DNA from 3 places in the Blautia sp. DFI.3.45 genome. Region 2 is predicted to be linked to each of the others. Evidence: riboswitches for the same ligand, from Rfam matches in the RefSeq annotation. Region 2 holds a riboswitch; each other region holds the start of a gene.
The links. Region 2 has a riboswitch for cobalamin ahead of LJE09_RS01620 (sirohydrochlorin cobaltochelatase). Riboswitches for the same ligand answer to the same signal wherever they lie in the genome.

Region 1: it holds a riboswitch for cobalamin, as region 2 does, so the genes downstream of both, LJE09_RS15985 (ABC transporter substrate-binding protein) here and LJE09_RS01620 (sirohydrochlorin cobaltochelatase) in region 2, are expected to answer to the same signal.
Region 3: it holds a riboswitch for cobalamin, as region 2 does, so the genes downstream of both, LJE09_RS09245 (hypothetical protein) here and LJE09_RS01620 (sirohydrochlorin cobaltochelatase) in region 2, are expected to answer to the same signal.

The regions. Positions count from the first base shown of each region.
Region 1 covers NZ_JAJDMI010000071.1:59-9,358, forward strand. The annotation lists gene LJE09_RS15975 (ABC transporter ATP-binding protein) at 110-865, opposite strand; gene LJE09_RS15980 (FecCD family ABC transporter permease) at 865-1,950, opposite strand; gene LJE09_RS15985 (ABC transporter substrate-binding protein) at 1,965-3,065, opposite strand; cobalamin riboswitch at 3,181-3,449, opposite strand; gene LJE09_RS15990 (ABC-2 transporter permease) at 3,537-4,187, opposite strand; gene LJE09_RS15995 (ABC transporter ATP-binding protein) at 4,184-5,029, opposite strand; gene LJE09_RS16000 (GntR family transcriptional regulator) at 5,033-5,404, opposite strand; gene LJE09_RS16005 (patatin-like phospholipase family protein) at 5,739-6,605, opposite strand; gene thiD (bifunctional hydroxymethylpyrimidine kinase/phosphomethylpyrimidine kinase) at 6,614-7,423, opposite strand; gene thiE (thiamine phosphate synthase) at 7,446-8,084, opposite strand; gene LJE09_RS16020 (hypothetical protein) at 8,121-8,306, opposite strand; gene LJE09_RS16025 (sodium-dependent transporter) at 8,340-9,300, opposite strand, start outside.
Region 2 covers NZ_JAJDMI010000003.1:12,921-23,499, reverse strand. The annotation lists gene LJE09_RS01630 (ABC transporter substrate-binding protein) at 127-1,320, opposite strand; gene LJE09_RS01625 (hypothetical protein) at 1,345-2,364, opposite strand; gene LJE09_RS01620 (sirohydrochlorin cobaltochelatase) at 2,689-4,101, opposite strand; cobalamin riboswitch at 4,303-4,479, opposite strand; partial or broken gene hisI (phosphoribosyl-AMP cyclohydrolase) at 4,673-4,999, opposite strand; gene hisB (imidazoleglycerol-phosphate dehydratase HisB) at 5,078-5,665, opposite strand; gene hisD (histidinol dehydrogenase) at 5,773-7,077, opposite strand; gene hisG (ATP phosphoribosyltransferase) at 7,080-7,727, opposite strand; gene hisZ (ATP phosphoribosyltransferase regulatory subunit) at 7,731-8,849, opposite strand; partial or broken gene LJE09_RS18650 (DUF6783 domain-containing protein) at 9,469-9,594, opposite strand; partial or broken gene LJE09_RS18645 (DUF6783 domain-containing protein) at 9,544-9,675, shown strand; gene LJE09_RS01590 (Holliday junction resolvase RecU) at 9,844-10,377, opposite strand; gene lepB (signal peptidase I) at 10,403-10,579, opposite strand, start outside.
Region 3 covers NZ_JAJDMI010000021.1:36,275-46,853, forward strand. The annotation lists gene LJE09_RS09215 (glycoside hydrolase family 31 protein) at 1-924, opposite strand, end outside; gene LJE09_RS09220 (alanine/glycine:cation symporter family protein) at 1,268-2,653, shown strand; gene LJE09_RS09225 (adenosylcobinamide amidohydrolase) at 2,995-4,110, opposite strand; gene LJE09_RS09230 (leucine-rich repeat protein) at 4,155-4,436, opposite strand; gene LJE09_RS09235 (leucine-rich repeat domain-containing protein) at 4,414-4,974, opposite strand; cobalamin riboswitch at 5,178-5,380, opposite strand; gene LJE09_RS09240 (hypothetical protein) at 5,673-5,819, shown strand; cobalamin riboswitch at 6,321-6,514, shown strand; gene LJE09_RS09245 (hypothetical protein) at 6,664-7,401, shown strand; gene LJE09_RS09250 (hypothetical protein) at 7,781-10,579, shown strand, end outside.

The DNA of each region.
Region 1 (9,300 bases), on a different contig from region 2:
GGGAATTCTTGCTACGGTTGTTAAAATTCCTATCTTATTCATCTTTTTCCTCCATATACAACAGGCCAGAGTCAAAATTTTTTCTGACTCTGGCCTGTCAATTCTCATATTATAAAAATAAAATATGCATCTTCCCGCGGCTGTCATTTACCACTTCCGAATCTACCTGGTAAATCCTTTTGATCAGCTCCGGAGTGAGTACTTCCTGTGGAGTTCCATATCCTTCCAGCACACCATCTTTCAATACATAAATCTTATCGCAGTATGCCGCCGCAATATTCAGGTCATGGATAGCTGATATTACAGTTACGTTAAGTTTCTTTACCAGTTCCATCAGCATGATCTGATGTGTGATATCCAGATGGTTAGTCGGCTCATCAAGGATCAGTGCAGGTGTCTGCTGTGCAAGTGCTCTTGCCAGAATAACCCTCTGCTGCTCTCCACCTGACAGCGTAGAAAATGTGCGATCCGCAAATGCATCCATCTGTACCGTTTTCAGTGCTTCTTCAACAATCCGGTAATCTTTTGCATTATCCCGTTCCAATGCTTTCTTATGAGGTGCACGTCCCATCAACACGACTTCCCGTACGGTAAAATCAAAGTTGTAGTAATTGTGCTGTGCCACAACTGCCATTTTTCTGGCGGAGCTTTTTACGCTCATGGAATGGAGTTCTTCGCCGTCCAGATAAACGGCACCTGCATCTGGCTTCAGGATACGGTAGATGCATTTTAATAATGTAGATTTTCCGCTTCCGTTTGGTCCGATGATCCCTACCAGTTCCTTATCCTTTGACTCTATGGAAATTCCCTTCAGTATCTGTCTGGCGTGAAATCCAACCTGAATATCTTCTGTAGTGATTTTCATTACTTACTACCTCCAAATCCATAGGATTTCCGCACAAGCAGATAAATAAAGCATGGAGCACCGATAATGGATACCAGCACACCGATCGGCATCTCAGAATTCTTCAGGATCACACGACATGCCACATCACACCAGATCAAGAACGATGCACCAAGCAGTGCACTTAATGGCAATAATCTTCTGTGGTCTGTTCCAAAAAGGATTCTGATCACATGAGGGATCACAAGTCCTACAAAGCCGATCACACCTGCACAATATACTGCAAACCCGATCATTACAGAAGCAACGATCAAATAAAAAGTTCTCAGCCTGTGCAAATCAGTTCCCAGTGTGATCGATACATCATCTCCTAACAGCATCAGATTCAGATTACGATATTGCGTCCAGAAAATAATTACACAGATCAATGTAACAGGAAGCATTACACCTACTCTGCTCCAGCTTGCGCCTGCAAGGCTTCCCATCATCCACTTCATTACTTCTGTTGCTGCATTTTTGTCATTGGTGATATAGATAACAAAATTGGAAAAAGCAGAACATACCGCACTGACGGCCATTCCGGCAAGGATCAGTTTAGCAGAAGTAGCTTTTCCGCCCATGTTTGCAATGGCAATTACTGCAAAAGAAGTGACCATTGCACCAATAAATGCAGGAACACCAACTGAGTTTCCACCGAGAAATCCACCAACTCCAAGCATGATCGCCAGTGTTGCACCAAGGGATGCACCGGATGAAATACCAAGTACATATGGATCTGCCAGTGGGTTCTGGACAATCGCCTGCATAACTACGCCACAGACGGAAAGAGCCATTCCAACTGCCAGAGCCAGCAGGACTCTGGGCAGCCGGATCAGCCACACAACATCGTGAACTGCGCCTTCTGCATAGGCGGACAGGCTTTTGATATGAAACAATTTATATGCAATGACACTGTAAACATCTTTCAGTGACAGATCTGCATTTCCAAAAGTGATTGCTGCAAGAATGGAAAAAATCAAAAATGCCGCAAGCCCGATAAGAACTGCCACATACATGGATGTCCTGAGCACACTGCCTTTTTTTGTCTGTGAAACCTGTTCTTTCACTGTTATGTCCTCAATCAGTCAAGATTCACATCCGGATATAATCCTTTTGCGAAAGTTTCAATACCATCCTGTGTACGTGTTGCACTTGCGTACATTTCACTGAGCATGATCGGATAAACACGACCGTTCTTTACAGCGTCAAGGCTCTGAAGTGCTTCGTCATCCTTGATAACGGCAAGCTGGCTTTCTTTTACAGTTTCCGGATCATCACCTGCATATGGCATGTATACAACAAAAATCACATCAGGGTTTGCTGCAATGATATCTTCTTTTCCTGCTGTAGAAGCATCCGGGTTTGCCAGAGTCGCACCCAGTTGTGTTACCATATCTCCACCAAGGCTCTTTGCACCATAGTTTGTGATATCTTCTCCAAGAGGTTCCAGAACCATTACGCTTGGTTTCTCTTCTACATCTGCTGTTGCTGTAAGAGTTTTATCGATCACTGCCTTTGCATCATCTACGATTGCCTGTGCTTTGTCCTGTACATCAAAAATCTTTCCAAGATTTAAGATGTCTGTAAATTCATTTTCCAGAGTTCTGTCTCCGTCAGGGCGTGTGTTTGTGTTGTAATAAGTGTTGCATCCTTTGTCGATCCAGTCTGTTACATTTCCGAGATTTTTATCAGAAAACAGGGAGCTCCAGGATAAGATCATGTCTGGCTCCAACATCGTTACAGTCTCAAGGGATGGGGTAAATTCATCAAGATAATTTGTTTTTGAAAATGCATCTTTAAGTTCATCCGGAACTTCATTGTCAAGACCTGCAGTAGCTACCAGACGGTCTTCCAGGCCAAGTGCAAGCATGGTTTCAATGCTTCCCTGATATACAGCAAGAACTTTCTCTGGTGCCTTTTCATAGGTTGTTTCGATTTCATTTCCATCATAATCATAGGTTGTGATGGTCAGAGGATATTCTGTCTTTGTACCTTCTGCGTCTGCTGTCTTATCTGCATCTGCTGAATCCTGTGCGTCTGCATCTGCTGCCGGCTGATTGTCCTCTTTGATTGTCTCAGAGTCTGCTCTCTCTGCTGCAAAAGCTGCCGGAGCTGCGGAAACTGCCATAGCTGCTGCCATCATAATTGCCATGATTCTTGTGGATAAATACCTGTTTTTCATTTGACTTCCTCTCTTTTCGTATATGTTATTTACCTGTTCGTGTAACCGAAAAGATGGGACTTCAGAAAAAGTAAAATAGAAGTGATAAGAATAACGGATACTTTTTACGGAAGCTCCTTCTTTACGCTGTCAGGCAGGTTTCCTGACTCACAGATCACAGAAAATTTCCACAAAATAAAAACTGATACAACATCCATGCTTCAGCAGTTCATGAATGTTGTATCAGAAATATTTCCAGATACTCTCTGACAGCCGGATTCCGCCTTCTCACATATTTGTGCAATGACATATTACAATCCCGCTTTTTTTCTGTATACAGTGGCCGCAACCGTTCAGGCATTTCACCTGATTCCCTCTCACATTACCATACACAAAATCTGCATATGATAATGTTCACTTAACAGCTTATTCAATTACGCTGATACAATTTTAGCACACTGCTTTTATAATTACAACCATATTCGAGACACATCAGAATTCTTTCTTCTCCATAAGCCGGACACCAATCCAAAAAGACCCCATATATACAATTACTGTAAATAATACAACTCCGGCCAATACCATTCCCCAGTTCAGTCCATTCAGCCATGCATCGACTGCGTCTGCTGAAAGTCCCATTGTTTTTATCAGAATATAAACTACGGCAAATATAATAGCCCACATGACCATTGCAATATAACGTCCTTTTTCCGCTCCAAAATGTATTACAAGCGGGAGCGATACCGCCAGCATAAGAAGTGCCAGTGGAATGTATATCAGGCTGCCAATGATAGTCTCACTCAGACACCCCTGAAGTTCTGCCACACCTTTGCAGATTACTCCCGTTATCGTTGCAATTCCCCACGCTACAGCCGTAAGCCCTGCTCCCAGCAGATATTTTTCCGCCACATACTGTTTTCTGGTAACCGGCAAGGTCATAAGAAACGCAAGACCATTATCAAACTCATCATAACTTATAGTCGTAATGGCAAAAATTGCTGTGACAATCGTAAAATATCCTGTAGCAAAACTGACACTCCCGCTTCCTGCCAGATTCAGGATGACTTCCATTACAACAACCAGGATAAAAAACTGTTTCTGCTGTTTCATCAGTTCTATATCCTTTACAAATAATCCCTTCATACCTGTTCCTCCATCATCACTACCAGATCATCAATCTTTCCATTCTCAATTACAACATCCGGATAATTTTCCATATAAAATTGTTTCTGGTTTGTCAGACACCTGTATCCATAAGCTTCTTTCCGGATCTTAATAAGGTATTGCTGATCCAGTTTTTCGTACTCTTCTTCTGCAACTTTAAGAACTGCATAATCTGACAGCAGTACATCTGTATCCTCATGAAGGATAATTTTTCCGGCATGGATCATATAAAAATCGTCACAAAGACTCTCCAGATCTGATGAAATATGTGAACTGATCAGAATAGAACTGCTTTCATTTTCTTCCATATATTCTCTCAGCATGTTCAGCACTTCATCCCTGGCTATCACATCCAGACCAACTGTGGGCTCATCCAGAATCAGCAGTTCTGCCTTATGGCTTAATGCTGCCAGTACTTTAAACTTTGCTTTCATACCAGTGGAAAATTCTTTGATTTTCTTGTCTGTGGGCAGATTGAATCTTCTGCACTGCTGCAGGAATTTCTCTCTGTCAAAATCCGGATATATGCTTTTCATAATATTGGCCACGCCCGCTGCTGTCAGATACATACTGAAGCCTGAATCTGCAAAAACAACTCCCAGTTTCTGCTTATCCTCCGGCTTAAGCTCTTCTGCCTTTTTCCCAAAGACCTCTATCTCTCCGCCATCCGGATGAATCAGGCCAAGCAAAGCTTTAAATGTGGTGGATTTCCCGGAACCATTTCTTCCAATAAGTCCTGTAATCATCCCAGGCTGTACTTCCATAGAACAGTCCAGCGAAAAACCTCTGTAATTTTTCTGCAAATGACTGATTTTCAACATGTCTTAGTCCTCCATGATCATTTCAAAAAGATTTCTGATTTCCTCATCGTTCAGTCCACATCTTCTGCCCTTCATGATCGCCTGCTCCAGATCATGTTCTACTTCTTTGAGCTGTTCTTCCCTCATCAGGTTTTTATTTGTGGCTGCAACGTAGGTTCCTTTTCCATGAACAGTGACGGTAAATCCCTCTTCTTCCAGATTGTCGTAGGCTTTCTTCACAGTCAGGGCACTAATCTTCAGTTCCTTTGACAAACTGCGTACTGAAGGTAATACAGTGTCCGGCTGTAACTCTCCTCTGATAATCGCAGACTTAATCTGGTCTATGATCTGTTCATAAATAGGTACCATGGATGAATTATTGATTATTATATGCATATGTTTCTCCTCCATCTGCAAACAGTATATAACAGTGCATAACTGTTGTCAACTGTTTTATACTGTTATGCTTTATATTTTATCAAACGAGTCTGCCTGCCCCTGTTCACTGATAACATCTCACTTCGATTTGCAGACTAAAAACATTTCTACAGACAAAAAGAAAGATGGATTCGGTTATAAAATTTTCCAAATCTATCTTTCTTCTTATCAGATTCTTAATCCACATTGCTACGTATCTCTACACCGAATAACTGCTCTGCAGGGAACTCACTTAATTCGGTTAAAGAATTGTTTTTAATTTGTTTTTATGTAATGGTTTTTTCTCTGTTTTCTACTCTGCCAAATACGCCTTCAGTTTCTCCATATCAGCTTTCATCACTCTCCGTCCCACCTCATAAATCTCCTTTAAATGGGCGGGATCACGCTCAACCGGTTTGGCACTGATGTCTCTGTCCGGGCGGATAACATGGATCCTGCCCTCTTTTTCCAGATATGCGATTTTATCCAGCATACGATTATACTGAATATGACGTTCATCCAGAAGCTTTACAAGCTCCGGATACTCCCTGAACTTCAGTCTGAGCAGCGGCATCAGCTTATTATGTTCTTTTCTGTATCCCGGATGGCGAGTACATACTACCACATTTTTCTCATAACCCTGTGAAAGCATCCAGTTTACAGGAATCGGATCTGAGATACCACCGTCCAGATACATTCTTCCATTCAGCTTTACCGGTCTGGCGGCCAGTGGCAGGGAAGCTGATGCACGCATCCATTCCACATCCAGCCTGTCTCCCATTCTGCATTCCTGATAGCAGGGTTTTCCTGTTTCAATATCTGTACATACAACCGTAAACTTCATGGGTGATCTGGCAAATGTCTCTGTGTCAAAAACATCCAGCTTCCAGGGCACCTCCCCATATGCAAAATCTTTGCTGTAAAGATCGCCGGTAGTGATCCAGCTTTTCAATCCCATATATCGTTTATCCTTGCAGAATCTGGTATTATAACGAAGGGTTCGTCCAATCTGGCGGGACTTATAATTACATCCAAAAATTGCACCGGCGGAAACGCCAACTGTAGAATCTGCATAAATCCCCTGCTCCATCAGCTCATCCAGAACTCCGGCTGTATACAGTCCCCGCATACCTCCACCTTCCAGAACCATTCCGAGGCCTTTCTTTTTATTGTCTTCCATAGCTATTCTCACTTTTCACTTTCTTTCACATATTCATTTCGGATTGCAAATCCATGATCCATAGGGCCACTTCCCTTTCCCAGGTCAAGCATTGCCGCCAGTGCTCCTGAAATATACTGTTTGGAACGTTTTACAGCAGTCTGCAGGTCATATCCCTTTGCAAGATTGGAAGCAATGGCACTGCTCAACGTACAGCCTGTTCCATGTGTGTTTGGATTATCGATACGCTTTCCTTCAAACCAGCAATATTTTCCATCATAGTAAAGCAGATCATTTGCATCATTAATGCTGTGTCCGCCTTTGCAAAGTACTGCACAATGATATGTCTCAGAAATCTTTCCGGCAGCCTCTATCATTTCCTCTGCATTGGTCACTGACATTTCAACCAGAACCTCTGCCTCCGGAATATTCGGAGTAAGCACATCAGCCAGTGGAAACAGTTCCTGCTTCAATATCTCCACTGCATCATCACTGATCAGCTTGGCACCGCTTGTTGCAACCATAACAGGATCCACAACAATGTTTTCCGCTTTATATTGTTTCAGTTTCTCTGCTATTACATGAATCAGATCTTTATCTGATACCATTCCGATTTTTACCGCATCCGGATAAATATCCTGAAAAACAGAATCCAGTTCCTGCCCCAGAAATTCCGGTGTTACATTTAATATTGCCTGTACACCGGTTGTATTCTGTGCAGTTAATGCGGTAATGGCACTCATTGCATATACACCATTTGTGATCATTGTCTTAATATCTGCCTGGATTCCGGCGCCTCCGCTGGAATCACTTCCTGCGATCGTCAGTGCAGTTCTCATAATTGTCTTCCTCTCATTTCTTCTATAATACAATCTTATCTACTGCCTCTTTCAGTTCTTCTGCTGCTTCTTTAATGTTATTCTGAGCATAAATGGCACTGATCACTGCCACACCGCAAATCCCTGTTCCCTTTAGCTGAGATATATTTTCTGCTGTGATCCCTCCGATTGCCACCACAGGGATAGATACCGCTTCACAGATTGCCTTCAGTGTTTCATGGGGAAGTTCTGCCGCATCTGCTTTTGAACCGGTTGCAAATACTGCACCCACCCCCAGATAATCTGCACCACGCTCCTGTGCAAGCAATGCCTGCTCTACCGTTCGTGCCGAAACTCCCAGGATTTTATCCGGTCCAAGTTTCTCACGCACAGCACCTGCTTCCATATCACTCTGCCCTACATGAACACCATCTGCATTCATCTTCAAAGCAATTTCCACATTGTCATTTATGATCAGAGGTACCTTATAATCTCTGCATAATTCCTGAAGTTCAGCTGCTTCCTGCAGGAAAGTTTCATCATCTGAATTTTTATCTCTGAGCTGCAGAAAGGTTACGCCTCCATCCAGACTCTCCTTTACCACTTCCTTAAGGCTCCGCCCATTAAGCCAGTGACGATCCGTTATTGCGTATAAGCGCATTTTCTCTTTATCGAATTTCATGTTTCACTCCTCTTTTCTACTCTTATCTATAGCAATTTATCCCAAAAGTTCTGCTGCAACTTTCTCCAGCTCATCTCTGATCTTAATATGCTGCGGACATACTTCTTCCCACTTACCACATTTCACACATTCATTGGCAGATTTCCTGCCATGTTTGCCTGCCAGCCATTCTTCCTGGTGAACTGTGCAGTTGCTTCTTCTCTTGTCTTGCAGTTGATCCATGCTGCATTCTTTGTAAAAAGAGTCATATATTTTTTACATACTGATAATTCCCAAAACGTTTGCAATAGAACTCAGCAAAATAATGATCAGGCAAATCGGTGCAAAGTATTTGATAAATACTCTGTACAGTTTCTTTCTGCGGAATGGAGAAGACTGTTCAATTTCTTTTACCATTCCATCAATACCAACAACACGAAGAATCAGAATACAGGTTGCAAGTGCTGCCAACGGCATCATTACTGAGTTTGTCATAAAATCGAAGAAATCAAGGAAGTTCATTCCAAAGATACGAATGAAATCCAGAAGTCCATATCCCATGGAAGATGCGGTTCCAAGTACAATCATGATCACAACCATCAGACCGCAGCATTTCTTACGACTCCAGTGAAGTTCGTCCATGAATGTGGAAACACTGGTTTCCATCAGGGAAACTGCACTTGTCAGAGCTGCAAGTAATACAAGTATGAAGAATACGATTCCTGTTGCAGTACCAAATCCCATACTTGCAAATACTTTTGGCAATGTGATAAACATCAGAGATGGTCCTGCCTGAAGTGTTTCAGGATTTCCACCGGAGAATGCAAATACCGCCGGAATAATCATCAGTCCCGCAAGGATTGCGATACCTGTATCGAAAATCTCAACCTGTGTGGTAGATCTCTCGATATCCATATCTTTACGGACATAGGAACCGTAAGTATAGAGGATTCCCATTGCAATGGACAAAGAATAAAACATCTGTCCCATCGCTGCTACTACTGTCATCCAGGAGAAATTTTTCACATTCGGGATCAGGAAATATTTCACACCTTCAACAGCGCCCGGACGTGTGACAGAATAGATTGTAACTACGACTGCCAGAACTACCAGAACCGGCATCATGATCTTTGACATTCTCTCTACACCGTTCTGTACACCACCGAGAATGATGATGAATACAAGCGCCGCAAATACCAGAAACCAGAGTTCCACCTGCCAGGAATCGGAAATAAAG
Region 2 (10,579 bases):
TTTGTTTTTATATTTCCTGCTTTTGGCAGTTCTGCAGAATCCCGCAAACATATTTCAATGCCATTCGTAAATAACTATACCAATCGCATAGAATGCGAATTCAAGTGTGCCGAGGATTTACAAATATCATTTTAACTTATGCATATATACAAGTTCATCCAGTGAATCATCATCTGTGGTAAGGATTGTATGAATATCTTCGATCATGGTTCCAAGCTCGGTGGTTTCCTGGAAAAGATTTTTACCCGTACACCACACATTTCCATCCTTCACTGCCTTAAAATCTGCCAGAAGATTACTTTTTGCCAGCAGTTCATCAATACTAGAAAGTTCACCGTCGATAGTACTGTTATAGATGATATAGTCCGCATCTTTTGCTTTGGCATAAAATTCTTCCATCTGCATATTCATGGTAGACAAAGCGTTATCACTTTCTCCTGTATCTTCGGGAACATATTTGCCGCCTGCAAGCTCGATCATGTTTGAAACATAATCACCATTCTTTCGCACATTGACAGCACCTGTGGAATTAATATAAAAGAATGCTACTGTTTTACCTGTATCTTTATCATCAGAGGTCAGAACTTTGTCAAGCTTGTCTGTCTGCTCCTTAAATGCCTTCTCAGCTACATCTTCCTTTCCGAGAAGCACAGCATAGAGTTTCATCCATTCAGTTCTTCCCAGAGGATGGCTCTCATAACTGGAACGTTCTACCATTACCGGGATACCAAACTGTTCCAGTTTCTCTTCCACCTCCGGATTATGATGGATCATAGTTGATTCAATGGCAAGACCACAGCCTTCATCCAGGATCAGTTCATAATCCGGTGCATTGTACTTGCCTGCATAAATCATTTTTCCGGATTCCATGGCATCTTTTGCTTCCTGGATATACCATCCATTCTCCTGAGTTCCTGAAAGACGAATGCTGTCAATACCGTCAATTGCGCGGAAAAGATCCATGGCAGAGGTTGCTACCAGATAGATGTTGTTCAGCGGTTGTTGAATAACTGTGATATCTTTTTCAAGCCCCTTTGGAGCCTTTTTTCCCTCTGGAACTACAAGAAACTGTCCTTCCTGATTGATAGTAATCAGAGCATAGCCATCATTGTAATAGTCTACGCTGAATTCTTCTGCGTAGGAAAGTTCCATACTGTGATCATAGGTAAGTCCCGGGATATCCACAGGAGTTTTTGCATTGTCTTTATCTGCTGCGTATGCTGTACAGACAGTGCATATACAGATAATAAATAATGCAACTGACATAAAACCGATAAATATTGTTTTTTGCTGTTTCTTTATTATGTTTTTCATCTTCATAATTGTTTCTTTGTTTGTATGTGATTATTTTGCTGTTTTTTCTGCTTCTTTGGCAGTTGTGGAATCAAAATTTAAGGTGTAGTCAATCTCGTGAGGCTCACTCATTGCTACTGTATCTGCTGTTACCTCCATCTCTGCATCAAATACGCTGACAGGGATTTCAAAAGTGGAGTTTCCGTCTTTATTAACCGGCTCATATTTCTCACCATCCACAAGCATATAATCATAGTTCGGACTGCTCCATACGATAGTTGCTGTAGCTTTATCGCCTTCTACATTAATGGCTGCAGGAGAATCAATGGTTGCTCTTCCTGAACCGCCTGTGAGAGTTACATCCATGGTATAATCGCCGTCTTCAAGATTCAGATCTGCCAAAGTCTTACCTTCACTTGTCTTACTGTCTTTCGCATCTTTGTCTGTGTCATCTGCTTTGGAATCTGCATCTTTATTTTCTTTATCATCTTTTTTTGCATCTGTATCATCGGATTTTACAGGATTTTTGACACTTACCTTATGGTCATACCATTTTCCTTTTGTTCCGATCAAAGCTACATCGAATTCTTCATCAATTGCGGGTACCGGGATATCAAATCCATATACTTCCTCACTCATTCCATCGCTGTATGTAACAGTATCTGTGGTTGGCTCAAGAACCTCTGCCCCGTCTTTCTGTGCATCTTCTGCCTTTCCGACGAAAAGGTTTACAATTTTCTTAGAAGCAAGGCTTACATGGATAGTCATCTTGCCATCCTTTACTGTAAGGGTTCCTTTTCCATCGTTTGCTTCATTTACATGGAACATTCCGCTGTCTGTATCAAATTCTGCTGTGTAGGTGCCATCCTCTAATGTATCACTCTTGGATGCATCTGTTTCTTTATTATCTGTGTTTTCTGAATCAGCATCTTTTGCAGTTGTTTCTTCTTTATCAGTGGTTTCTTCTGTTGCCGTATCAGTATCTGTCTTTGCAGCAACCGGGCTTGTACCGATCAGAGTAGCTGAAATAGTAAGTGCTGACATTAATAATGTAAATGAACGTTTCTTCATGATTATTTCTTCTCCCTTATCTTCATATTTTTTATAGTTTTTTCTATCGTGCTGTTCAACCCATCTGCTGCAGAGCAACAGGCTTTTGAACAGGTGATGGCAAATATATTATAGTAATTCCAGAAAATAATGCAATTAAGACAGTTCCTCTGGATCTTTCTCAGATGTGCGCACGTTACTGTGAACGGAATGAACAGAAACGTGCGAACTGTTTGCAGTATTTTATGGAATTGCTATGACTTCTTTTTTTCTTATCATATAATATATCTGCCCGGAAACTTTTGCAAGTTCTCCGGGCAGTTTATCTTGTTTGAACAATATTTTTTATTCAGCGTCAGCCTCTGCAGTATCAGCTGTTGTCTCAGCTGCGTCATCTGCCTGTGCATCGTCTGCCTGTGCATCGTCTGCACTGTCATCTGTTGCTTTGGCATCAGTATCTTCTGCTGCTGCATCGTCAGATGCTCCAAGAGAATCAATTGCTGCTTTTGTATGAGCCACATACAGATCTTCTACTGCTGCGATTCTTCCAAGACCTGCGATCTGACAGTCAACACTGTCGAAATCACCGGATGCCTCAAACTGAGATTTCCAGGAATCTGCATCATCACCAGCCATATCATTGTTAGCGTGGTCTCCGGCAACAACCATCAGAGGACGAAGGATTACATTCTTGAATCCTGCTTCTTTTACTTTCTCGATAACCTTGTCACATGCTGTGTCTTCCGGTTCTCCCTCTACAGTTCCGATGAAAGCGTTTGTGAATCCAAGATCATCCATCTGTGTCTGCATCTGGTCATAGGTTACGTTAGCTGTATGGGATGTACCATGTCCCATGAATACAAATGCTGTGCCTGCATCTGCTGCTGCTTTCATATCATCAAATCCAGCTTCCTTGCAAGCTTCATCTGTGATTGCCTGAGCAACTGCTTTCTTGTCATCATTGATCACTGTAGCATCATCACCAACTTCACCGAGCATTGGCTCTGCAATTGCAACAGATTCAAATTTGTCTTTGTATCCATCAATTGCCTCTGTCATTTCATCATATTCTGCACCATGCATCAGATGTGTCGGCTGTACAACAAGATTCTTAACACCGTTAGCTACTGCACGGTCAAGAGCCTGCTGCATATTATCGATTACTTCATCATCTCTTGCCTGTACATGGTTGATGATGATCTGTGCTGTAAATGCACGTCTTACTGACCAGTCCGGATATGCTTTTGCAAGGGCATCCTCGATTCCTTTGATATCCTCTGCACGGCTGTCGTTGAAGGATGTACCAAAACTTACTACAAGAAGTTCATTCTCACCAATCTCATCCTGGTTACGAGGATCATCTTTGGAAGCATCACCTGTGTCACGTCCAAAGTATTCAGGGCTTGCTTCTTCACCTGTTACCAGTTCTTTCTGAGCATCTGTAAGTTTGTCCCATGCTTCTTTTGCTGCTTTGCAGTCTTCGTCAGTTGTGTCTGTTCTTTCCTGAACATAAATCTTATCGATCAGGGCACCAACTTCGTCTGCGGCTTTCTGATCATCATCAGAAGCTTCTGTTGTATCATCAGATGCTTCCTCTGTATCTGCTGCATCTGCATCGTCTGCAGTTGCTTCTGTGTCATCTGCAGCCTCTTCTGTTGCTGCATCATCAGATGCAAAAGCAACTGTACCTGTTGCTGCTGTCATGGAACAGGTCATGGATACTGCCAGTAATAAGGCTAACATGGATTTTCTTTTCATTTCGTTTTTCCTCTTTTATTTCTCGTATTTCCGGACAATTGTATGCACAAAAAAAGCAACTGCATATTCTGCAGCTACCGCTTTCCCATAAATACATGGTTTATATGTACCAGATATATCTGTAATTTCCGATTCTGTCTGATTCATTTAATAAAAGAGCTATGTATCGTTATGAGAATACAGGTTCTGTATACCGCAGACCTTAAATTCTACGCCAAGGCAGTTCTCCTGACTTCGATCATCGCTGTTTCTCCCTTCCCGGTTTCCCAGTGGTTTCTGAAAAGCAGCTCCCATACACAGTGACGGTATCGCTCCGGATTCTCACCGGATTCTCTTTTGCGCATCAAGCGCGATGCAACCTTTGCGTTATAACATTGCACATATTTAATTCGGATATTCTTTTTTTATCACATTTTACCAAAAATGTCAATACAATTCGTGTATATTTTCCTCTAATGTTTGGCATTAGTGTTACTGTTCACTCCGTTCACAGTAACGTAGCCAAAATTCATTCCAGATTGCCTGCGGCAATGGAATTTTGGCTTGTATATTATCGCGTTATTCATTACACTTCTGTCAGGGTTTTGAAAAAACAGGTTCTGTTTCCGGTATGGCAGGCTGCACCGATCTGCTCTACTTTAGCAAGGATCGTATCATTGTCGCAATCCAGTGTAAGGGATTTTACAAACTGAAGATGTCCGGATGTGAGTCCCTTCGTCCAGAGTTCATTGCGGCTTCTGCTCCAGTAAGTCATTTTACCTGTTTCAAGAGTGGTATTAAATGCTTCTTCATTCATATACGCCAGCATCAGCACTTCGTTTGTCTGATAATCCTGGGCTATAACAGGTACCATTTCATCACTGTTTAATTTAAAATCAGACCATGCAATACTGCTTTTTAAATTCACTGTATTTTCCATTTTCTGTCTCCATCTAATTTATTGATTGCCATAAATCATTTCGTAAATTTTCAAATTTTACAAACTGCCCTTGGTAGACAGAACATCTGTGATTCTTGGATCATAGGATGTGGCTGCGTCCAGTGCTTTGGCAAAACTTTTGAACATTGCTTCTGCTACATGGTGATTATTCCCACCTGCCAGAACCCTGATATGAAGATTCATGCCACAGGCATAGGAAATGGCATAGAAGAACTCTTTTACCATTTCCGTGGACATGTCACCGATCCTGTCTGTGGTAAACTCTGCATCCCATACAAAGTAAGGTCTTCCGGACAGATCGATCGCACAGAGCACCAGGGATTCATCCATGGGAAGGATGCAGCTTCCATAGCGCTTAATCCCCTTTTTGTCACCAATTGCTTCTTTTAATGCAGTTCCCAGAACAATTCCTGTATCCTCGATGGTGTGATGGTCATCCACCTGAAGATCACCATGGACTCTGACACTGAGATCAAAGAGCCCATGACGGGTAAATCCATCCAGCATATGGTTAAAAAATCCCACACCTGTCTCAATATCAGAATATCCGGTTCCATCCAGATTTATTTTTAATTTGATTTCTGTTTCTTTTGTATTTCTTTCTGCTGAGGCTTCTCTTGCCATGGTTAAGTCCTCTCTGTCTTACTTATTTTCAAACACTCTGAATCCATTGTTTTAATGCGCAAACTACAGTTTACATTATAGCAGATTTCAGATTCAAAGCCTTACCATTATTCTTTATCTTCATCCTCAAAACGAACTGCAATAGAATTTGCATGTGCAGTAAGCTGCTCAGAAGTTGCAAACTGAATGATATCTTTGTGTATATTACGCAGTGCGGATTTTGAGTAATATACAATACTTGATTTCTTGATGAAATCATCTACGGAAAGGGCTGAGAAAAATTTGGCTGTTCCGTTTGTAGGAAGTACATGGTTCGGACCTGCAAAATAATCTCCCAGTGGCTCGGAACTGTACTCTCCGATAAAGATCGCACCTGCATTCTTCACTTTCATCATATCTTCAAAGGGATTGGCTGTCACGATCTCCATATGTTCCGGAGCGATTTCATTGGCTGCCTCAATCGCCTCGTCCATATCCTCTGCGATCAGAATGTATCCAAAGTTATCAAGAGACTTCTGAATGATTTCTTTTCTGGAAAGGACCTCCACGAAACCTTTTACTTCTTCATCTACTTTCTTCGCAAATTCCTCACTTGTAGTGATCAGGATAGCACATGCCAGTTCATCATGCTCTGCCTGGGAAAGAAGGTCAGCTGCCACAAAATGCGGATTAGCTGTCTCATCTGCAAGAACAAGGATCTCACTCGGTCCTGCAATGGAGTCAATGCTTACATAGCCATATACTGCTTTCTTTGCAAGAGCTACGAAAATGTTTCCGGGACCTACGATCTTGTCTACCTTCGGAATACTCTCTGTTCCGAAAGCAAGGGCACCGATCGCCTGTGCACCACCCACCTTATAAATCTCATCTGCTCCTGCTTCTTTGGCTGCTACCAGTGTGGAAGCGCATACTTTGCCATCCTTTCCGGGCGGTGTTGTCATAACAATATGCGGGACTCCTGCCACTTTCGCAGGTACAATATTCATCAGTACAGAAGACGGATAAACTGCTTTTCCACCGGGTACATAGACACCCACACGATTTAACGGTGTTACTTTCTGTCCAAGCATAGTTCCATCTGTTGTGCTTGTAAACCAGCTGTTCTGGATCTGTTTTTCATGATACTGACGGATATTGACCAGAGCTTTGCGGATCACTCCAAGAAGTGCAGGATCAATCTGCGCATAAGCCTCTTCAATTTCTGCATCTGTGACGCGGATAGTCTCTTTTGTCACATCAGCTTTGTCAAATTCTTTTGTATAGGCAAAAAGGGCTGCGTCCCCTTCATTTTTTACTTTATCAAGGATCTGAGCTACTGTGGATTCAAATTTCCCATAGTTATTCGGGCTTCTTTTCAGCAGATTCTCAAGAATATCCTTTGTTGATTCTTTTGTTAATTTTACTGTACGCATCTTTACATCTCCTCCTGAAGAACTCTTCTTAAGTCTTCAATAAGTTTACGGATTCTCTCATTTTCCATCTTCATGCTCACCTGATTGACTACCATTCTGGCAGACAGCGGGCAGACCTCTTCTAGCACTTTCAGCCCGTTTTCCTTCAGTGTACTTCCAGTCTCCACAATATCTACGATCACTTCAGACAGACCAACGATGGGTGCCAGTTCAATAGAACCATTTAATTTAATCAGATCTACTGTCTGATGTTTTCTGTTAAAGAAGTAATCTTTGGCAATATTTGGATATTTAGTCGCCACACGGATCAGCTGGTTGTTCTCCAGAACTTCTCTGGCACTCTCCGGTCCACAGACACACATCTTACATTTTCCAAATCCAAGGTCCATCACTTCATAAAGCTTACGGCCTTCCTCCAGGATCGTATCCTTTCCCACAATTCCGATATCTGCCGCGCCATACTCTACATAGGTAGGAACATCCGGACCTTTTGCAAGGAAGAATTTCATTTTTAATTCTTCATTTGTAAAGATCAGTTTACGGGAATCTTTATCTTTCATTTCTTCGCAGGTGATTCCTGCTTTCTCAAACATTTCCATTGTTTTGTTGGCAAGTCTGCCTTTGGTCAGGGCAACTGTCAGGTATCTCATGGCTTATCTGGCCTCCTTTTTCAAACGTAATGCCACACATTTGCCTTCTGCGCGAAGTTTCTGTGCTTCTTTGATCGCCTGTGCACGATCCTGTGGCTCATATTCGATCACTTCCGGCTTCTCTTCTTTCTCAGAGAGCAGTTTCTGGCTGGAAAGTGCAAGAAGAAGATTGTCTACTTCAATCGCAAATCCGATAGAGGCCGCCGGTTTACCGAAGTGTTTCATCAGGCCATTGTAACGACCGCCCTTGATCATTGGCTCGCCGGTTCCATAGGTGTATGCCTGAAAAATGATACCTGTATAGTACTGATATTTACTAAGCATTCCAAAATCGAAAGAGATATACTTTTCATATCCGTAGTTTTTCATAATCTCATAGATTTCTTCTAGTCTGGAAACTGCCTCCAGTGCGCAGGCGTTGTTTGTCAGACTTCTGGCTTTCTTTAAGACTTCTTCTGAACCAAACATCTGTGGGATTTCAGTAAAGGCTTTCTGCATACTGTCTTTGAGTTTCTGTTCTTCTACAAACTCTTCTACTCCGAAAGAATTTTTCTGCGAGATCAAAACACGAAGACGTTCTTCTGCTTCCGGACCGAGTTCGGCTTCTTTTAATAAGGATTTGAAGTAATCTACCTGTCCGACACTGACCTGAAATTCTGTAAGGCCTGCTGCCAGAAGGCATTCCACTGTCATGGCAAGAAGTTCTGCATCTGCATCTGCGGATTCATCACCGATCCGTTCTACTCCCATCTGTGTGGTTTCTTTGAGATGTCCTCTGTAGCTGGTGTTATTAATAAACGTGTTTCCTGTGTAGCAGAGGCTTACAGGTTCTTTGTCCGGGGAAAAGTAGGTTGCACAGGCTCTGGATACAGACGGGGTGAAGTCAGGTCTGAGTACCAGGGTATTGCCTTCTCTGTCAAAGAATTTATAAAGTTCTTTGGATGGGATGGTTCCTACTTCGCGGCTGAATACTTCAAAGTATTCGAATGTCGGGGTTTCTATGTCTTCATAGCCATACTGGTGGAAGACGCGATGGATTTTCTCCTGTACCTTTCTTTTCTGGCTGCATTCGCCGTTGTAGATGTCTCTTACACCTTCAGGGGTGTGGAAAATACGCTGCATGGGTGGTCCTCCTCTTGGTTATGTATTGTGGTTGTTATTACTTTGCCGATTTCGCTTTAGTACAGTAACGTGCTACTAAAGTAATGTGAAACTAGATAGAATTATAATTGTTTTTTAGAAAAATGTCAAGTACAGTTAATGTTATTATTATATGTTTAGAGGGACGCTCAGAAACATATTGTATTTGAGGTGCGGTTTCGGTATCTAAGAGCTTCTAAGTCTTCAGGAAATCTGCTAAAACCATGAGAAGAAAAGCCCGGAATTACTCGCTGTCGCTCAGACAAGGGGCTTTTCTTCTCATAACGCAGATTTCCTGAAAACTAAGAATCTCTAAGACACCTGCAAATGCACCTCAAATACAATATGTTTCCGAGCTGGTTTTCGCAATGTGGAAGATTATGACGGCTATAGCAAGTCTATTAACTAATGCATTTAAGACAGTTCAGCCGAGTGCGAAAGACAAGGCAGATACCTACAGGCGTGCTGACGCACATCAAGGATATCTGACGCAGGATTTTACGCTCTGATGAACTGAATCAATATACATTATAAGAGGCTTGCTATAGTATGCCAGCCAGTTGATTTCTTCATGGTTACTGCCAATACACAGCGCAGAAATTTATTTTATTTCCGGTGCATTTGCAGGTATCTTAGAGCGTGTCTGAAAAAGGCTTTCTGCAAGATGTGCGTCACAATTTGTGGAATATTTTGCCCGGATGAGGGCGCCGTAGCGGGCTACGGCAACTGAATTCGGGTGAAATATCCCGCAAAGTGGGGCGTGCAGATTGCGGGAATGATTTTTCAGACACACTCTAGAGTTTCTTAGGCAAAAAAAATCTGCGTTATGAGCCGGCTGTTTCACTGTCTGAGCGAAGTCGGCGACGGAGCGAGTTTGAGAAGACGGCTCATGCTTTTAGCAGATTTTTTTTGCCTTAGAAACTCTTAGATGCCGAAACCGCACCGGAAATAAAATAAATTTCTGCGCGTCCCTCTTCTATTCCCTCTCATCAAGATCAATCTGAATCCCATCCAGAAAGGGCACAAGAAACCCGCTTTTTTTATTCAAATAGTACTGAGGCTCCAGCTCTTCGCGCCGAAAGCTCTTGCGGCCGCCTTCCTGCATCCGGTTCCAGAAAGTAAGGAGACTGCGCAGTGTAAGGTAATAGAACTGGTTTTCATGGCTGTAGAATATAAGAAAAAAAGCCACCCCTCCCTGCTTTTCAAATGCCTGCATAAATTCCACCTGATGAGGATGGATATTCGCAAGCGGAAAAGTATCCGCCGCACATTCTTTGGCATCAAAGCAGACAGGGATGCCCTGTACTGCTCCGATATAGTCTACAGTGCTTCGTTGCTCGAAATATGCCAGCGTAATATGACGGTTTTCCTTATCCATACGGACAGGTGTGATCGGAGTGGGAATTTTCTGGATAAGTGCCAGTCCCTTTTCTCTGTATTGTTCATTTGTACGATTTACAAGATCCTCCAGAGTGGATCCCCGCAAACCTCTGCTGTTCCATGTTGCCACTTTATTTCTCCGTAAATTTTATTTTCTACTTCAATAATTTTACCGACGGATAATACCTGATAACTGCCTTTCCGACAATCTCATCAAAGGTCACAAAACTGGTGCTTTTCCAGCAACGGGAGTCTTTGGAATGATTGCGGTTATCACCCAGGACGAAATAGCTGTTTTCGGGAACTTCATACGGGCCAAAGCTGCCCCTTGG
Region 3 (10,579 bases), on a different contig from region 2:
CATGTCATTCCAGAAACCGTCGATTCCTTTGGAAATGAGACGTTCATATTTCTGTCCGAACCATGCTCTGGCATCTGCGTTCAGGACATCCGGGAAATGAGTCCAGCCCGGCCATACAGCGGAAACGAAATCACTGCCGTCTTCACGTTTGCAGAAGTAGTTCTTCTCAACGCCTTCTTCATAAACATCATAGCCAGCCTCTACCTTGACACCTGCATCGATGATCGGGACAAGGTGGATGCCTTTTTCTTTCATTTCATTGACATAGGCTTCAAAGTCAGGGAAGTTTTCCTGATTGACTGTGAAATCTTTGTAGTCTTCCATGTAATCGATATCCATGTATACCATATCGATTGGAATATTGTTTTCGCGATATCCGTCAGCGGCTTTTCTGAAGTCGTCAGCAGTTGTATATCCCCAGCGGCTCTGACCGAAACCAAATGCGAATTTAGGCGGGATATAGCTTCTTCCGATGATTTTACGGAACTGTTTTACGATATCGTAAGGAGTTTCACCATCGATCACATACAGATAAAGGTCTGCATCCTCACAGGTGATCTTTAACTGGGAAGAGAGTGTGTAACCGATATCAAACTTCAGTTTTCCTGGATAATCAACGAAGAGACCGAAAGTCTGCTTTCCAGAGATTACGAGGAAGTTGTGTGCTCCGTAGAGGGAGATTTTATCTTCTGTATGGTTTGGCTGGTCGGAGCAGTTGCTTTCATAAACATATCCACGTTTGTTGATTCCGCGGTTTGATTCGCCCAGACCATAGACAACATCGTTGTCATCCATGTCATAAGTAAAAGAGAAGCCGTTCTCTGTGGAGATAGTTCCGTATGCAGGAGTTCCCTCAGAAGCCGGGATAGAAGTTACGATGGCATCGGTTTCAAATGGGGTCCCGTAAGTATATTTCTGAATCATTTTGTCATGTCCTCCTTAGGTTGAAAAGTGTTAAATTAATGACTGAAACGCTTAAGTGCTATTGGAAAATACACATATGTTTTCCTTGATTTCATATTTACAATAATAGAGGTTTGGGTGAGGAAATGCTACTGAAATTATGACAAATTTATACGTTATTTTGACTTTTGCTCAAACTGTGAAGCAGTGATATGGGTATGGCAAGCAGTGGAGCGGCTGATCGTATCTGTTTGCGCTGTTAACTTATTGTGCTTTAATGCTTTATCTTAATAGAATTTTTCTGTACATACGGTGAAAAAAGTGCTAAACTGTTATTATTACACGAAAGAAAGGTTTATTTAACATGCTTCAGACAATTGAATCCATCAATAACGTCGTAAATAATTTTATCTGGGGTGTCCCGGCTATGATCTGTATTATCGGCGTAGGGCTTTACCTGAGCCTGCGGACTGGTTTTGTCCAGATCCGCAAATTCCCGTATGCGCTTAAAACCACACTGGGAAGAATTTTTAAGAAAAAAGAGGCCTCTGACGGTTCCATGACACCTTTTCAGGCAGTCTGTACTGCGTTGGCAGGTACAGTAGGTACTGGAAATATCGCCGGTGTTGCCGGAGCTATCGCCATCGGCGGACCGGGAGCTGTATTCTGGATGTGGATTTCCGCGCTCCTTGGAATGTGCACGAAATTTACAGAGGTTACTCTGGCAGTACATTTCCGTGAGAGAAACAGACATGGGGATTATGTAGGCGGACCTATGTATTATATTAAGAACGGATTGGGAAAGAATTGGAGATTTCTTGCAGTTCTTTATTCTGCATTCGGTGTACTGACTGTATTTGGAACAGGTAATGCTACTCAGGTAAATACCATTACAACAGCAATTGATACAGCTCTTATTAACTTCAATGTGATTTCAGAGTCTTCCACAGGCAGACTGAATCTGATCCTTGGAATTGTGATCACGCTGCTGGTTGGTATGGTACTGCTGGGCGGTATCAAGCGAATCGGAAGTGTTTCCGAGAAGCTGGTGCCCTTTATGGCATTGTTTTATATTGTACTTGCATTGGGTGTTGTGATCTTAAATATCGGAAGAGTTCCGGCAGTTTTCCATGATATTGTTTATGGAGCCTTTAATCCGTCAGCAGTGACAGGAGGTGTGATCGGAAGCTTTTTCCTCAGTATGAAAAAGGGTGTTTCCAGAGGTATTTTCTCCAATGAAGCCGGACTTGGTACAGGGTCTATCGCTCATGCCTGTGCAGATACAAGCAAACCTGTAAAACAGGGTATGTTTGGTATCTTTGAGGTATTTGCAGATACGATCGTGATCTGTACTCTGACAGCACTTGTGATCCTTGTAAGCGGCGTGCCGGTAAATTACGGTGCAGCGGCAGGCGCAGAACTTACAATTTCCGGATTTACTGCTACATACGGAGGCTGGGTTTCTATCTTTACAGCAGTTGCCATGTGTTGCTTTGCGTTCTCAACGATTATCGGATGGGGACTTTACGGAGCACGCTGCATTGAATTCTTATTCTCTGCAAAAGTTATCCGCCCATTTATGATTGCCTATTCATTAGTGGCAATCCTTGGTGCAACTGTAAATCTGGGACTTCTCTGGAGCATTGCTGAGACATTCAACGGTCTCATGGCAATCCCCAACTTAATTGGTGTATTCCTGCTTTCAGGAACTGCCATTACACTTACAAAAGAGTATTTTGCACAGAAATGATAAAAACAGTCTGGAGAGTTTTCTTCAGGCTGTTTATTAGTTTACCTGATGCTTGATGTTAGGTTATTGTTCAGACCCTTGCATAGGGCATTAGTAAAAATGACGAATTTTAAATTTTTTTATTGATGTTATGTACTGTTTTTTATCCGTCATTTTTACTTTATCCACAACCACCCGGATTCGCTTTTTTGCGGCTTTTCCCTTATAATGTGTATATAGATTTCAACGATTTCAGGAGGGAAGTGAGTGGACATTGAACTTATTCTATTCACTTCCCTTTTGTATTTCATCAGGAGAAAGCAGGCATAGAATATTTTTACCATAAAAATGTGATGATCCAACTATGATCTGACAGAAAAATAACAGATTAAAATATAAATCAGCTGTTCTTTAAGTGAAAATGTTTTCAGTACTTCGTTCTTCCATACATCTTCAGGATAAACATCGCCCAGATAAGTATCCCGTCCACAGTACAGTCCATAAAGAAGCAGCCTTTTTCCCTCTCGGACAGCCTCCGGTTCCATGATTAGTCCCCAGCGAAGCTGATCCATCAGATGAAGATAAAGAGACACACATAAAACCAGATTGCTGTTTCTGTTTCGCGATAGAAGTATTCCTTCCAGCTCAGAAGCTTTCTTAAAACTAATATTGTATGCATGAAAAAGAATCTCATGCTCTGTATAAAAATCCCACAGAGTTCCCGGGGTGATTCCATATCTGCCAGTACGAACAAGAACCTGAAACTGTCTCGGACCACAGGCAGCTGTCTGTTTCATCAGGGCATGTTTTACTGCCATACGGACTGCCCTGCCAATCAGCTCTCCAAGCTTGGAATGTCCGGAGGCATCGGTAAGTGTCAGCTCTCCCTCCATAGCCGAGGCAATCACCATTCCGTCAGTACCAGAACCTGTCGCGATTTCTTCTGAATAACAGCTTCCAAGTAAGAGATGTGAAACGGCCGCTGCTTTTGCCTCCGAAGCAATCATCATTGAGCGGACCATGGCTGCCTCTGTAACATTCTGATTGATATAGATAAAAACATTGATCGTACCGGGTGGCAGCATCTCGTAAGCGCCGTTTCTTTCATAGTAAGAAGAAGGATCTCCCGGACACATTCCGTTTGAATCAATTCCCCCTGTAACAGCAGCAGTCACGGATAACTCCTGATAACAGATTTTCTCAACAGCACACAGTTCAGTCCATGCCGCTGTGCTGAGTGCGGTTGCTGTCTGCGGATCAATTCCCAGCTCTTTTGTATGAATGTTCAGGTCTTCCTCATAGGTGTTTCCAAGCATTTCACATTCATAGGCACCATTCATGCAGTTGATATTTAAAGCATGCGTGAGATGAGCAGTGATCCCGCCATTAAGAGGACTGGTGCTAAGAACCCTTGTTTTTCCCGGAAAAGAAAAAACAGTACATCCCTTCTTTTGAAAATAAGTAAAAGTATCATTCATAAACATTCCTCTTTTTTGTCTGTTCAATACAGATTTTGTTGTTATTAGGAAAAGTATTCTACTTTGAATCCTGACTGCTGGCAGTATCTGTCTACTTTAGAACCTTTATAACAGCGGATTGTAGCCGCTTTGTTGATGATCCATTCCCCGATAAATTCAGGATCATGGCGAATCTCCAGATACTGCAGGCGGTTACATCCATGAAAGATCCATTTTCCAAGGTATCTGACATTGGGCGGAATCACCACAGAGGTCAGATTACAGCACTTAAAAAAAGCACTCTCATCAAGAACTTCCAGCGAATCAGGCAGCTGCAGCGAATCCATTCCGCAGAAATAGAAAGCCTGCTTTCCGATAACCCTTAAATCCCCCCCCCGGAAAAGAAATACAACTCAGTTTCTTACATTTATAAAAAGCCCTGTCATCGATTTCTTCCAGAGAGGCAGGGAAAACAACTTCCGTAAGAGTAGCGCATTCTGAAAAGGCATTCGGACCGATAAATGTCAGTTTGCTGTTCGGGGCGAACTCCAGACTGTTCAGTTTTCGGCCATTGTTAAATGCATTTTTTGGAATACTGGTAAGGCTGGCGGGAATTTTGACTTTTTTCAGAGAAATGCAGTCTGAAAATACCCCTATGCCAAGTTTTTGCAGATGTTCAGGAAGCTCTATTCTGCTTAACCGGGAACATCCCTGAAAGGCTTTGTTTCCAATCTGTTCCATTTCATAGGGAAATACCACAGAACGAATATCAGGTCTGTTAAAAAAGGTTTCTGCTGAGATAGAGCGGCAGTTTTGTGGAAGTTCCATATTCTTCTCAATATACTGTCCGCAGTTACGACGCGTAAGTGTCAGAGAATTTGACATAAAAAAATACTCCTTTGCTGATAGACAATGTTGTTTTCTCTGCATGGGAGTAGTATGGACTATGATAAAAATAACAAGGTACCGATAACTGCCGGTGTTCTATATTCCTTAAAAGGAACAGAGAAAACATATGTAAGGATGATACTTCTGTAAAAAAGAGAACACTAAAGAAGATCACCCTTCCATTTCCTATTGCGTGTAGTTAATGGCGGCAGTTTATAGCAGGTATTCTGACTCACGCAGTAACGCCATGTCTCTCCTTCTCGCATAACGATGCAATGGATATGAGATATGGCTGCACGTATACAGCAGCACGACTGTTCAGGATTCTGACCTGATTCCCTCTTAGCTGAAAGTCCGACATTTCTATACCGTGACTGACAGAACTAAAAACCGGTAATTGTCAATGAATGTTCGATTAAATTGTATTATACACTTTTTTTGGAGAAAAGACAACAAATTTTTTGAGGGGGAGACAAAATCAGGGAGGGGACGCGCAGGGAAAGCGTTTCTTTTCTGTGCGCTGGTTATTGGATGTGTGGGGATTTGTATGATTTGCAGGTAATGTTTTTGGTTTTGAATAATTGCGCGTCGCATTCTCGTTACTTTAGGAAGAAAGTTATACCAGCCAGTGCAGTCCGCTGTCACCGGAAGTAGGGAAAAGATATGCAGAGCCGTCCAAACGGAAAGAGAGAGGGTTGTACAGAGAGGGAAACAGAACCTATAACGCAGATGCCGTAGGCGCATATAATATCCTGAGAAAATATCACTCCGTATCCGGAGTAAAAAAAGAACTGTCCGTAACCGGACTGAAAACACCGGAAATAATAAAAGTAGCTGTATAGCTCTAAAGAGCAAACAGTAGTGGTGCCATGGATGCACCCTGAAAAAAGGCGGTATCCCGCCTTAATTCAGATGCTCTGGTAACTCAGTTGCCGAGTAATTCACAACAGAGGTGTGGAAGATCATTCCTTTGATTTGTATATTCCGCATTGTGGAGATTCTGTAAAAGAGTGTTTTCTCAGACGTATTCCGGGGATAATAAGGGAAGTAATTATTTGTAATCGGGATATTGACAAATTATGGACAAAATGTTAAGATGGTTTCGTAAAAAACGAATAGCGTTTAGCGCACATGTACAGCTCATTACTACGGTAATGATTGAAGAATCGTTGGGTGAGAATCCCAAACAGGGCTTTCGTCCCTTGTAGTATATTCAGTCTGCAATTCACTGTATTCTTGTAGAAGTATTCATAAGGGATACTTTAATATAAAGGATAGGAGTGGATTCTTGGTTTGTACATTGATATTCCCTGCCGAATCCGGCAGGGATTTTTTTTGCACTTTGATAACAGAATATCGGAAGTAACGTTATCTCTTTATCTTTAGCTTTTGGAAATCCGGTGAGATACCGGTACGGTTTCATCCCCACTGTAATAAGGACGAACACTGCGAAACCATTGGAAAGATCCTTTCCGAGAAGGGCAGCAAGTAGGTTGGAACTTTAAGTCAGGAGACGGACTTTAGTAAAAATAAAAAACAAATATCTGTAGGCATAACGGAGGTTTATTTTTTATACCCTTTCTTATGGAAAACAGGTATCAAACGTGGTCTGAAAAGGCTGCGAAATGATATATTTTGCAGGATAACCTGCAAAAAAATAATACATTTAATTAAGGAGGAAACAAAATGAACATGAAAGTAAGAAAAAGCGTGATTGCATTCTTAATGGCAACAACAATGGTAGGAAGCACAGCAGTACCGGCTATGGCAGATACAGTAACTGCAAAAGTGTCTATAAAGACAACTGGTTTAACAGGAAAAAATAGTGCGTCACCAGACATTGTGCCAGAAAAAGTTGTTACAGTAACAAATTCCAACGGTTCTGTTACTGCACTAGATGTTCTGAAAGCAGTTTCGGGATCTGATACTGAAACAAAAGAGACTTTAAATGGTAAAACTTATCATTATCAAGGAGTTTTAAGTTGGTATGATGGTCAGTATGGAAATTATATTCCAGCTGTTAAAATGGAAAATCATGCTAATAGCGATTTAGGGAAAGTATTTGCAGATGATGGTACAGCAAATAAAACAGCAAACTCTCTTGCTAACGGAAGAGGAAAATATTTCAAATTATCAAATCTTAATACAACAGAAACAGAAAGCATGAAGGTTACAAAAAATTCAACCTGGAACAATATAGTACATAAAACAGATTGGCTTTCTGAGAAAGACTATAATAATTATTCAGGTTGGATGACTATTATTGATGGTAATACAGATAACTTAGGTGTTGATACTGTACTTTCCGACACTAAAGAACACACTGTATGCTTAGATTTTTCTATGATGATGGGATTAGATCTTGGATTTTCCAGTTATGTTCAGCAGGGAGATCAGTGGATTCAGGTTCCGGGTTGGAAATAAAGTAAATTTTAATAGCAAATAAAAAGATGAAGATACTAATGCTTTATAAAGTTTCACTTTATAAAGCATTAGTTCTTCGTCTTTTTCATATTATTTTAATTTTAGGGTGTAAATAGATATGAAGAAAAAGAAAAAAGAAAAAAAAATCTTATATCAGTTAATATTCTCAGCTTTTCTATTATTTAGTAATGCCTATCTTGTAAAAGCTAATTCAGATATATTATCACAAGATTCAACAGGGAAATACTGTATTAATACAGAACAAGATTATTATAATTTTATCGAAAATATACAAAATTATAATAATAAAACGGTTATACTATGTAATGACATTGACATTTCAGATGTTCCAGAAGCAACATCTAGTTTTGGCGGCATATTGAACGGAAAAGGACACACCATTACATATGCTTCAAAAGAAGCAAAAGAAAACATTGCTGTATTTCCTTTTCGTATAAATGACAATGGAATTGTAGAAAATATAAATGTACAAATTGATGAATCATATGCATATAATAGCGAAACAGATGAATTTCAAACTGTCTTTTCGCGATGTGATGGAATTGCAAAAGGAATAACAATTAAAGGAAACGTAACTTGTATTTATGACGATGAAGATACAGATGTTTATATAGGTGCAATCGAGGGAAACGGAACTTTAATGGATTCTTCCATAGCAATAACTTACGATTTGCAGAGTGAAAAAACAATCGAAGAAATAGCTGACGATATTGTTGATAATGATTTATCATTTGAATTTTGTCAATTAGGAACAATTAATACTGGAATAACTTACCAAAATTGTATAGGATATGGACAGTATTCGGAAGCAATAAAGTCATTAGCAGATGAACTGGAACCCAAAATAAAAGATAATACATGGGGATATCTATGTGTTTCATTTACACGAAAAAGTTTTTTTAGTACGTCAGCAAGTGCAACCAATTGTTATTATGATAAAGAAAATATGCCAGACATTAAAATCATGTCTGAATATATTACAAATAGAGATAATAATAAAGAGTTTCCTAATTATGCTGATTTTGGCAAAACTACGTCTGAAATGAAAAACCAGGGAACTTATGAAGGGTTTGACTTTAATAAAAAATGGACTATTTCCCCAGAAGATAATAATGGCTATCCATATTATAATCCACAAACCGAAGAAATAACTCTTAAAGTTCAGGCTTCCACTGAACCTAAAGTATGGAGTACAAGCGTACCCAGAGATTATAATCGTTTTGTTGATTATGCTAAAAATTATCATTTCCCATATCAAGTAGATATTATAAATGGTGAAAAAAAGAATATTTACGATGACGGTAATAATAATGTTGTAAATGTGATAGGTGTAAAATTTACAGATTTAACTGATGAACAACAATCTATTATTGAAAAATATGGTATAGAAGTAGTTTTGCCATCTGATGATGTAAAGAAAGATATAAAATCTGCTACAATTGATACGAGTTTTTTAGGCGAACGTCCATTAAGCGTAGAATGGATTAATATGCCTATTTTGAAATTTAAAGATGGAAAAGAAGCACAAGCAGAAGAAGATGGGTATAGTTTCAAAGTTGAAGTAGTTGACGGTACTGGTGAAGTTGTAGACAATGGAGCTAAGGGAAACTCAAGTAATCCAAGTAATTGGCCATCTTACTATGAAAAAGCTAAAAAGGCTTGTAACATTATTATGAACTATTGCCAAAATAAAAATGCCTTTGGATCTAAAGAATCCCCATCCTATGAAAATACAGATATTTGGGCCATTTTTACAGCAGCTAGATGCGGCTATATTCCATATGGAGATACAAATTATTTTGACAAATGGTTTGCAAATACCAAAGAGTATTTGCAGTTACTTAAAAATCAGGGAACTGATGTTTCTCAATGGAAGACAACAGAACTTTCAAAATTAATTTTAGCTATTGAAGCTATTGGATATGATCCAAGGGACATTTCGTCTGTAGACCTTCTTTCGGCAGTTGGATCAAGAAAAAGCACAGAACTTACTTATACAACTGTATATGCTATTAATGCAATAAAAGCAGGTGGGTATACCGCTGACACTTTTAAAGATACAGAACTTAACCAATGGGCACATGATACAGCAAAAGCTTTGTCAAATGCCGAAGACAAAATTTTTGCAAATGCCGACAATACCATGGGATGGCAGCCACTTATTTTCTGGTACAAAAAGCCTGGTTACGATGATGTAACAGAAGCTGTAGACAAGGCATTACATAAGCTTCCAGCAATTGCACAACGTTCAACAGGTTCATTCTGTACACCAGGATTTGAAACAGGATGTATGTCTTATGGAAACAACGCATGGAATGATGCACAGGCAATGCTTTTTGCAGGAACGTTTGGTGTAAATGTTTTAGATTCTTCCAGTGGATATACTAAGAATGGAAACAATATTCTTGATGCATTCTTTGATCTGGTAGATGTAGATGGTGTTTTTGACGGAAGTATTCATGGATTCACAAATTATGATGTTCCGCAGATTGCACGTGGTCTGGATGCATTTATCAGACAATATGAAAAAACATCCAGCTTCTGGGAATTTACAGACGTAACTGTTCCAACAAAAAAAGTTAACAACATGATCCTTGCCCTTAACGATGACAGTACGAAAAAGCAGATCAAAGAAGCGAGAGACGCTTACGAAGCATTAGACGAAACTCACAAGGCAATCTTTAACAAGGATACACTTAGAAAGCTTCTTGCAGCAGAGACTGGTTCAGGTAATTCTATTGAAAAAGCTATGGCAGCCATTGATGCGATCCCAGCAGCGGATAAGCTGACAATGGATGACAAGGCGGCTGTAGAGAAAGCAAGAACTCTTTATAATTCACTGAATGATGAAGAGAAATCTGTAATTACAAATTACTCTAAGCTGACTGAAGCAGAGGCTAAGATCAGAGAACTCGAGAAACAGCAGGAGCAGAAAGATAAGGATAAGAAAGCGGCAGAGAAGGTTATCGCTGATATTGATGCGCTTCCTTCTTCTTCTGAACTGACTCTTGATCCGTATGTTCTGCAGCTTCTTGACCGCGTACAGGCAGAGTACAATGCTCTTACGGATGCGCAGAAGGCTCTGGTTACGAATTACAGTACGTTACAGTATCTGAGAAATCTGATCCCTGATCTGAAGGCTGCGGCTGCAGTTGTT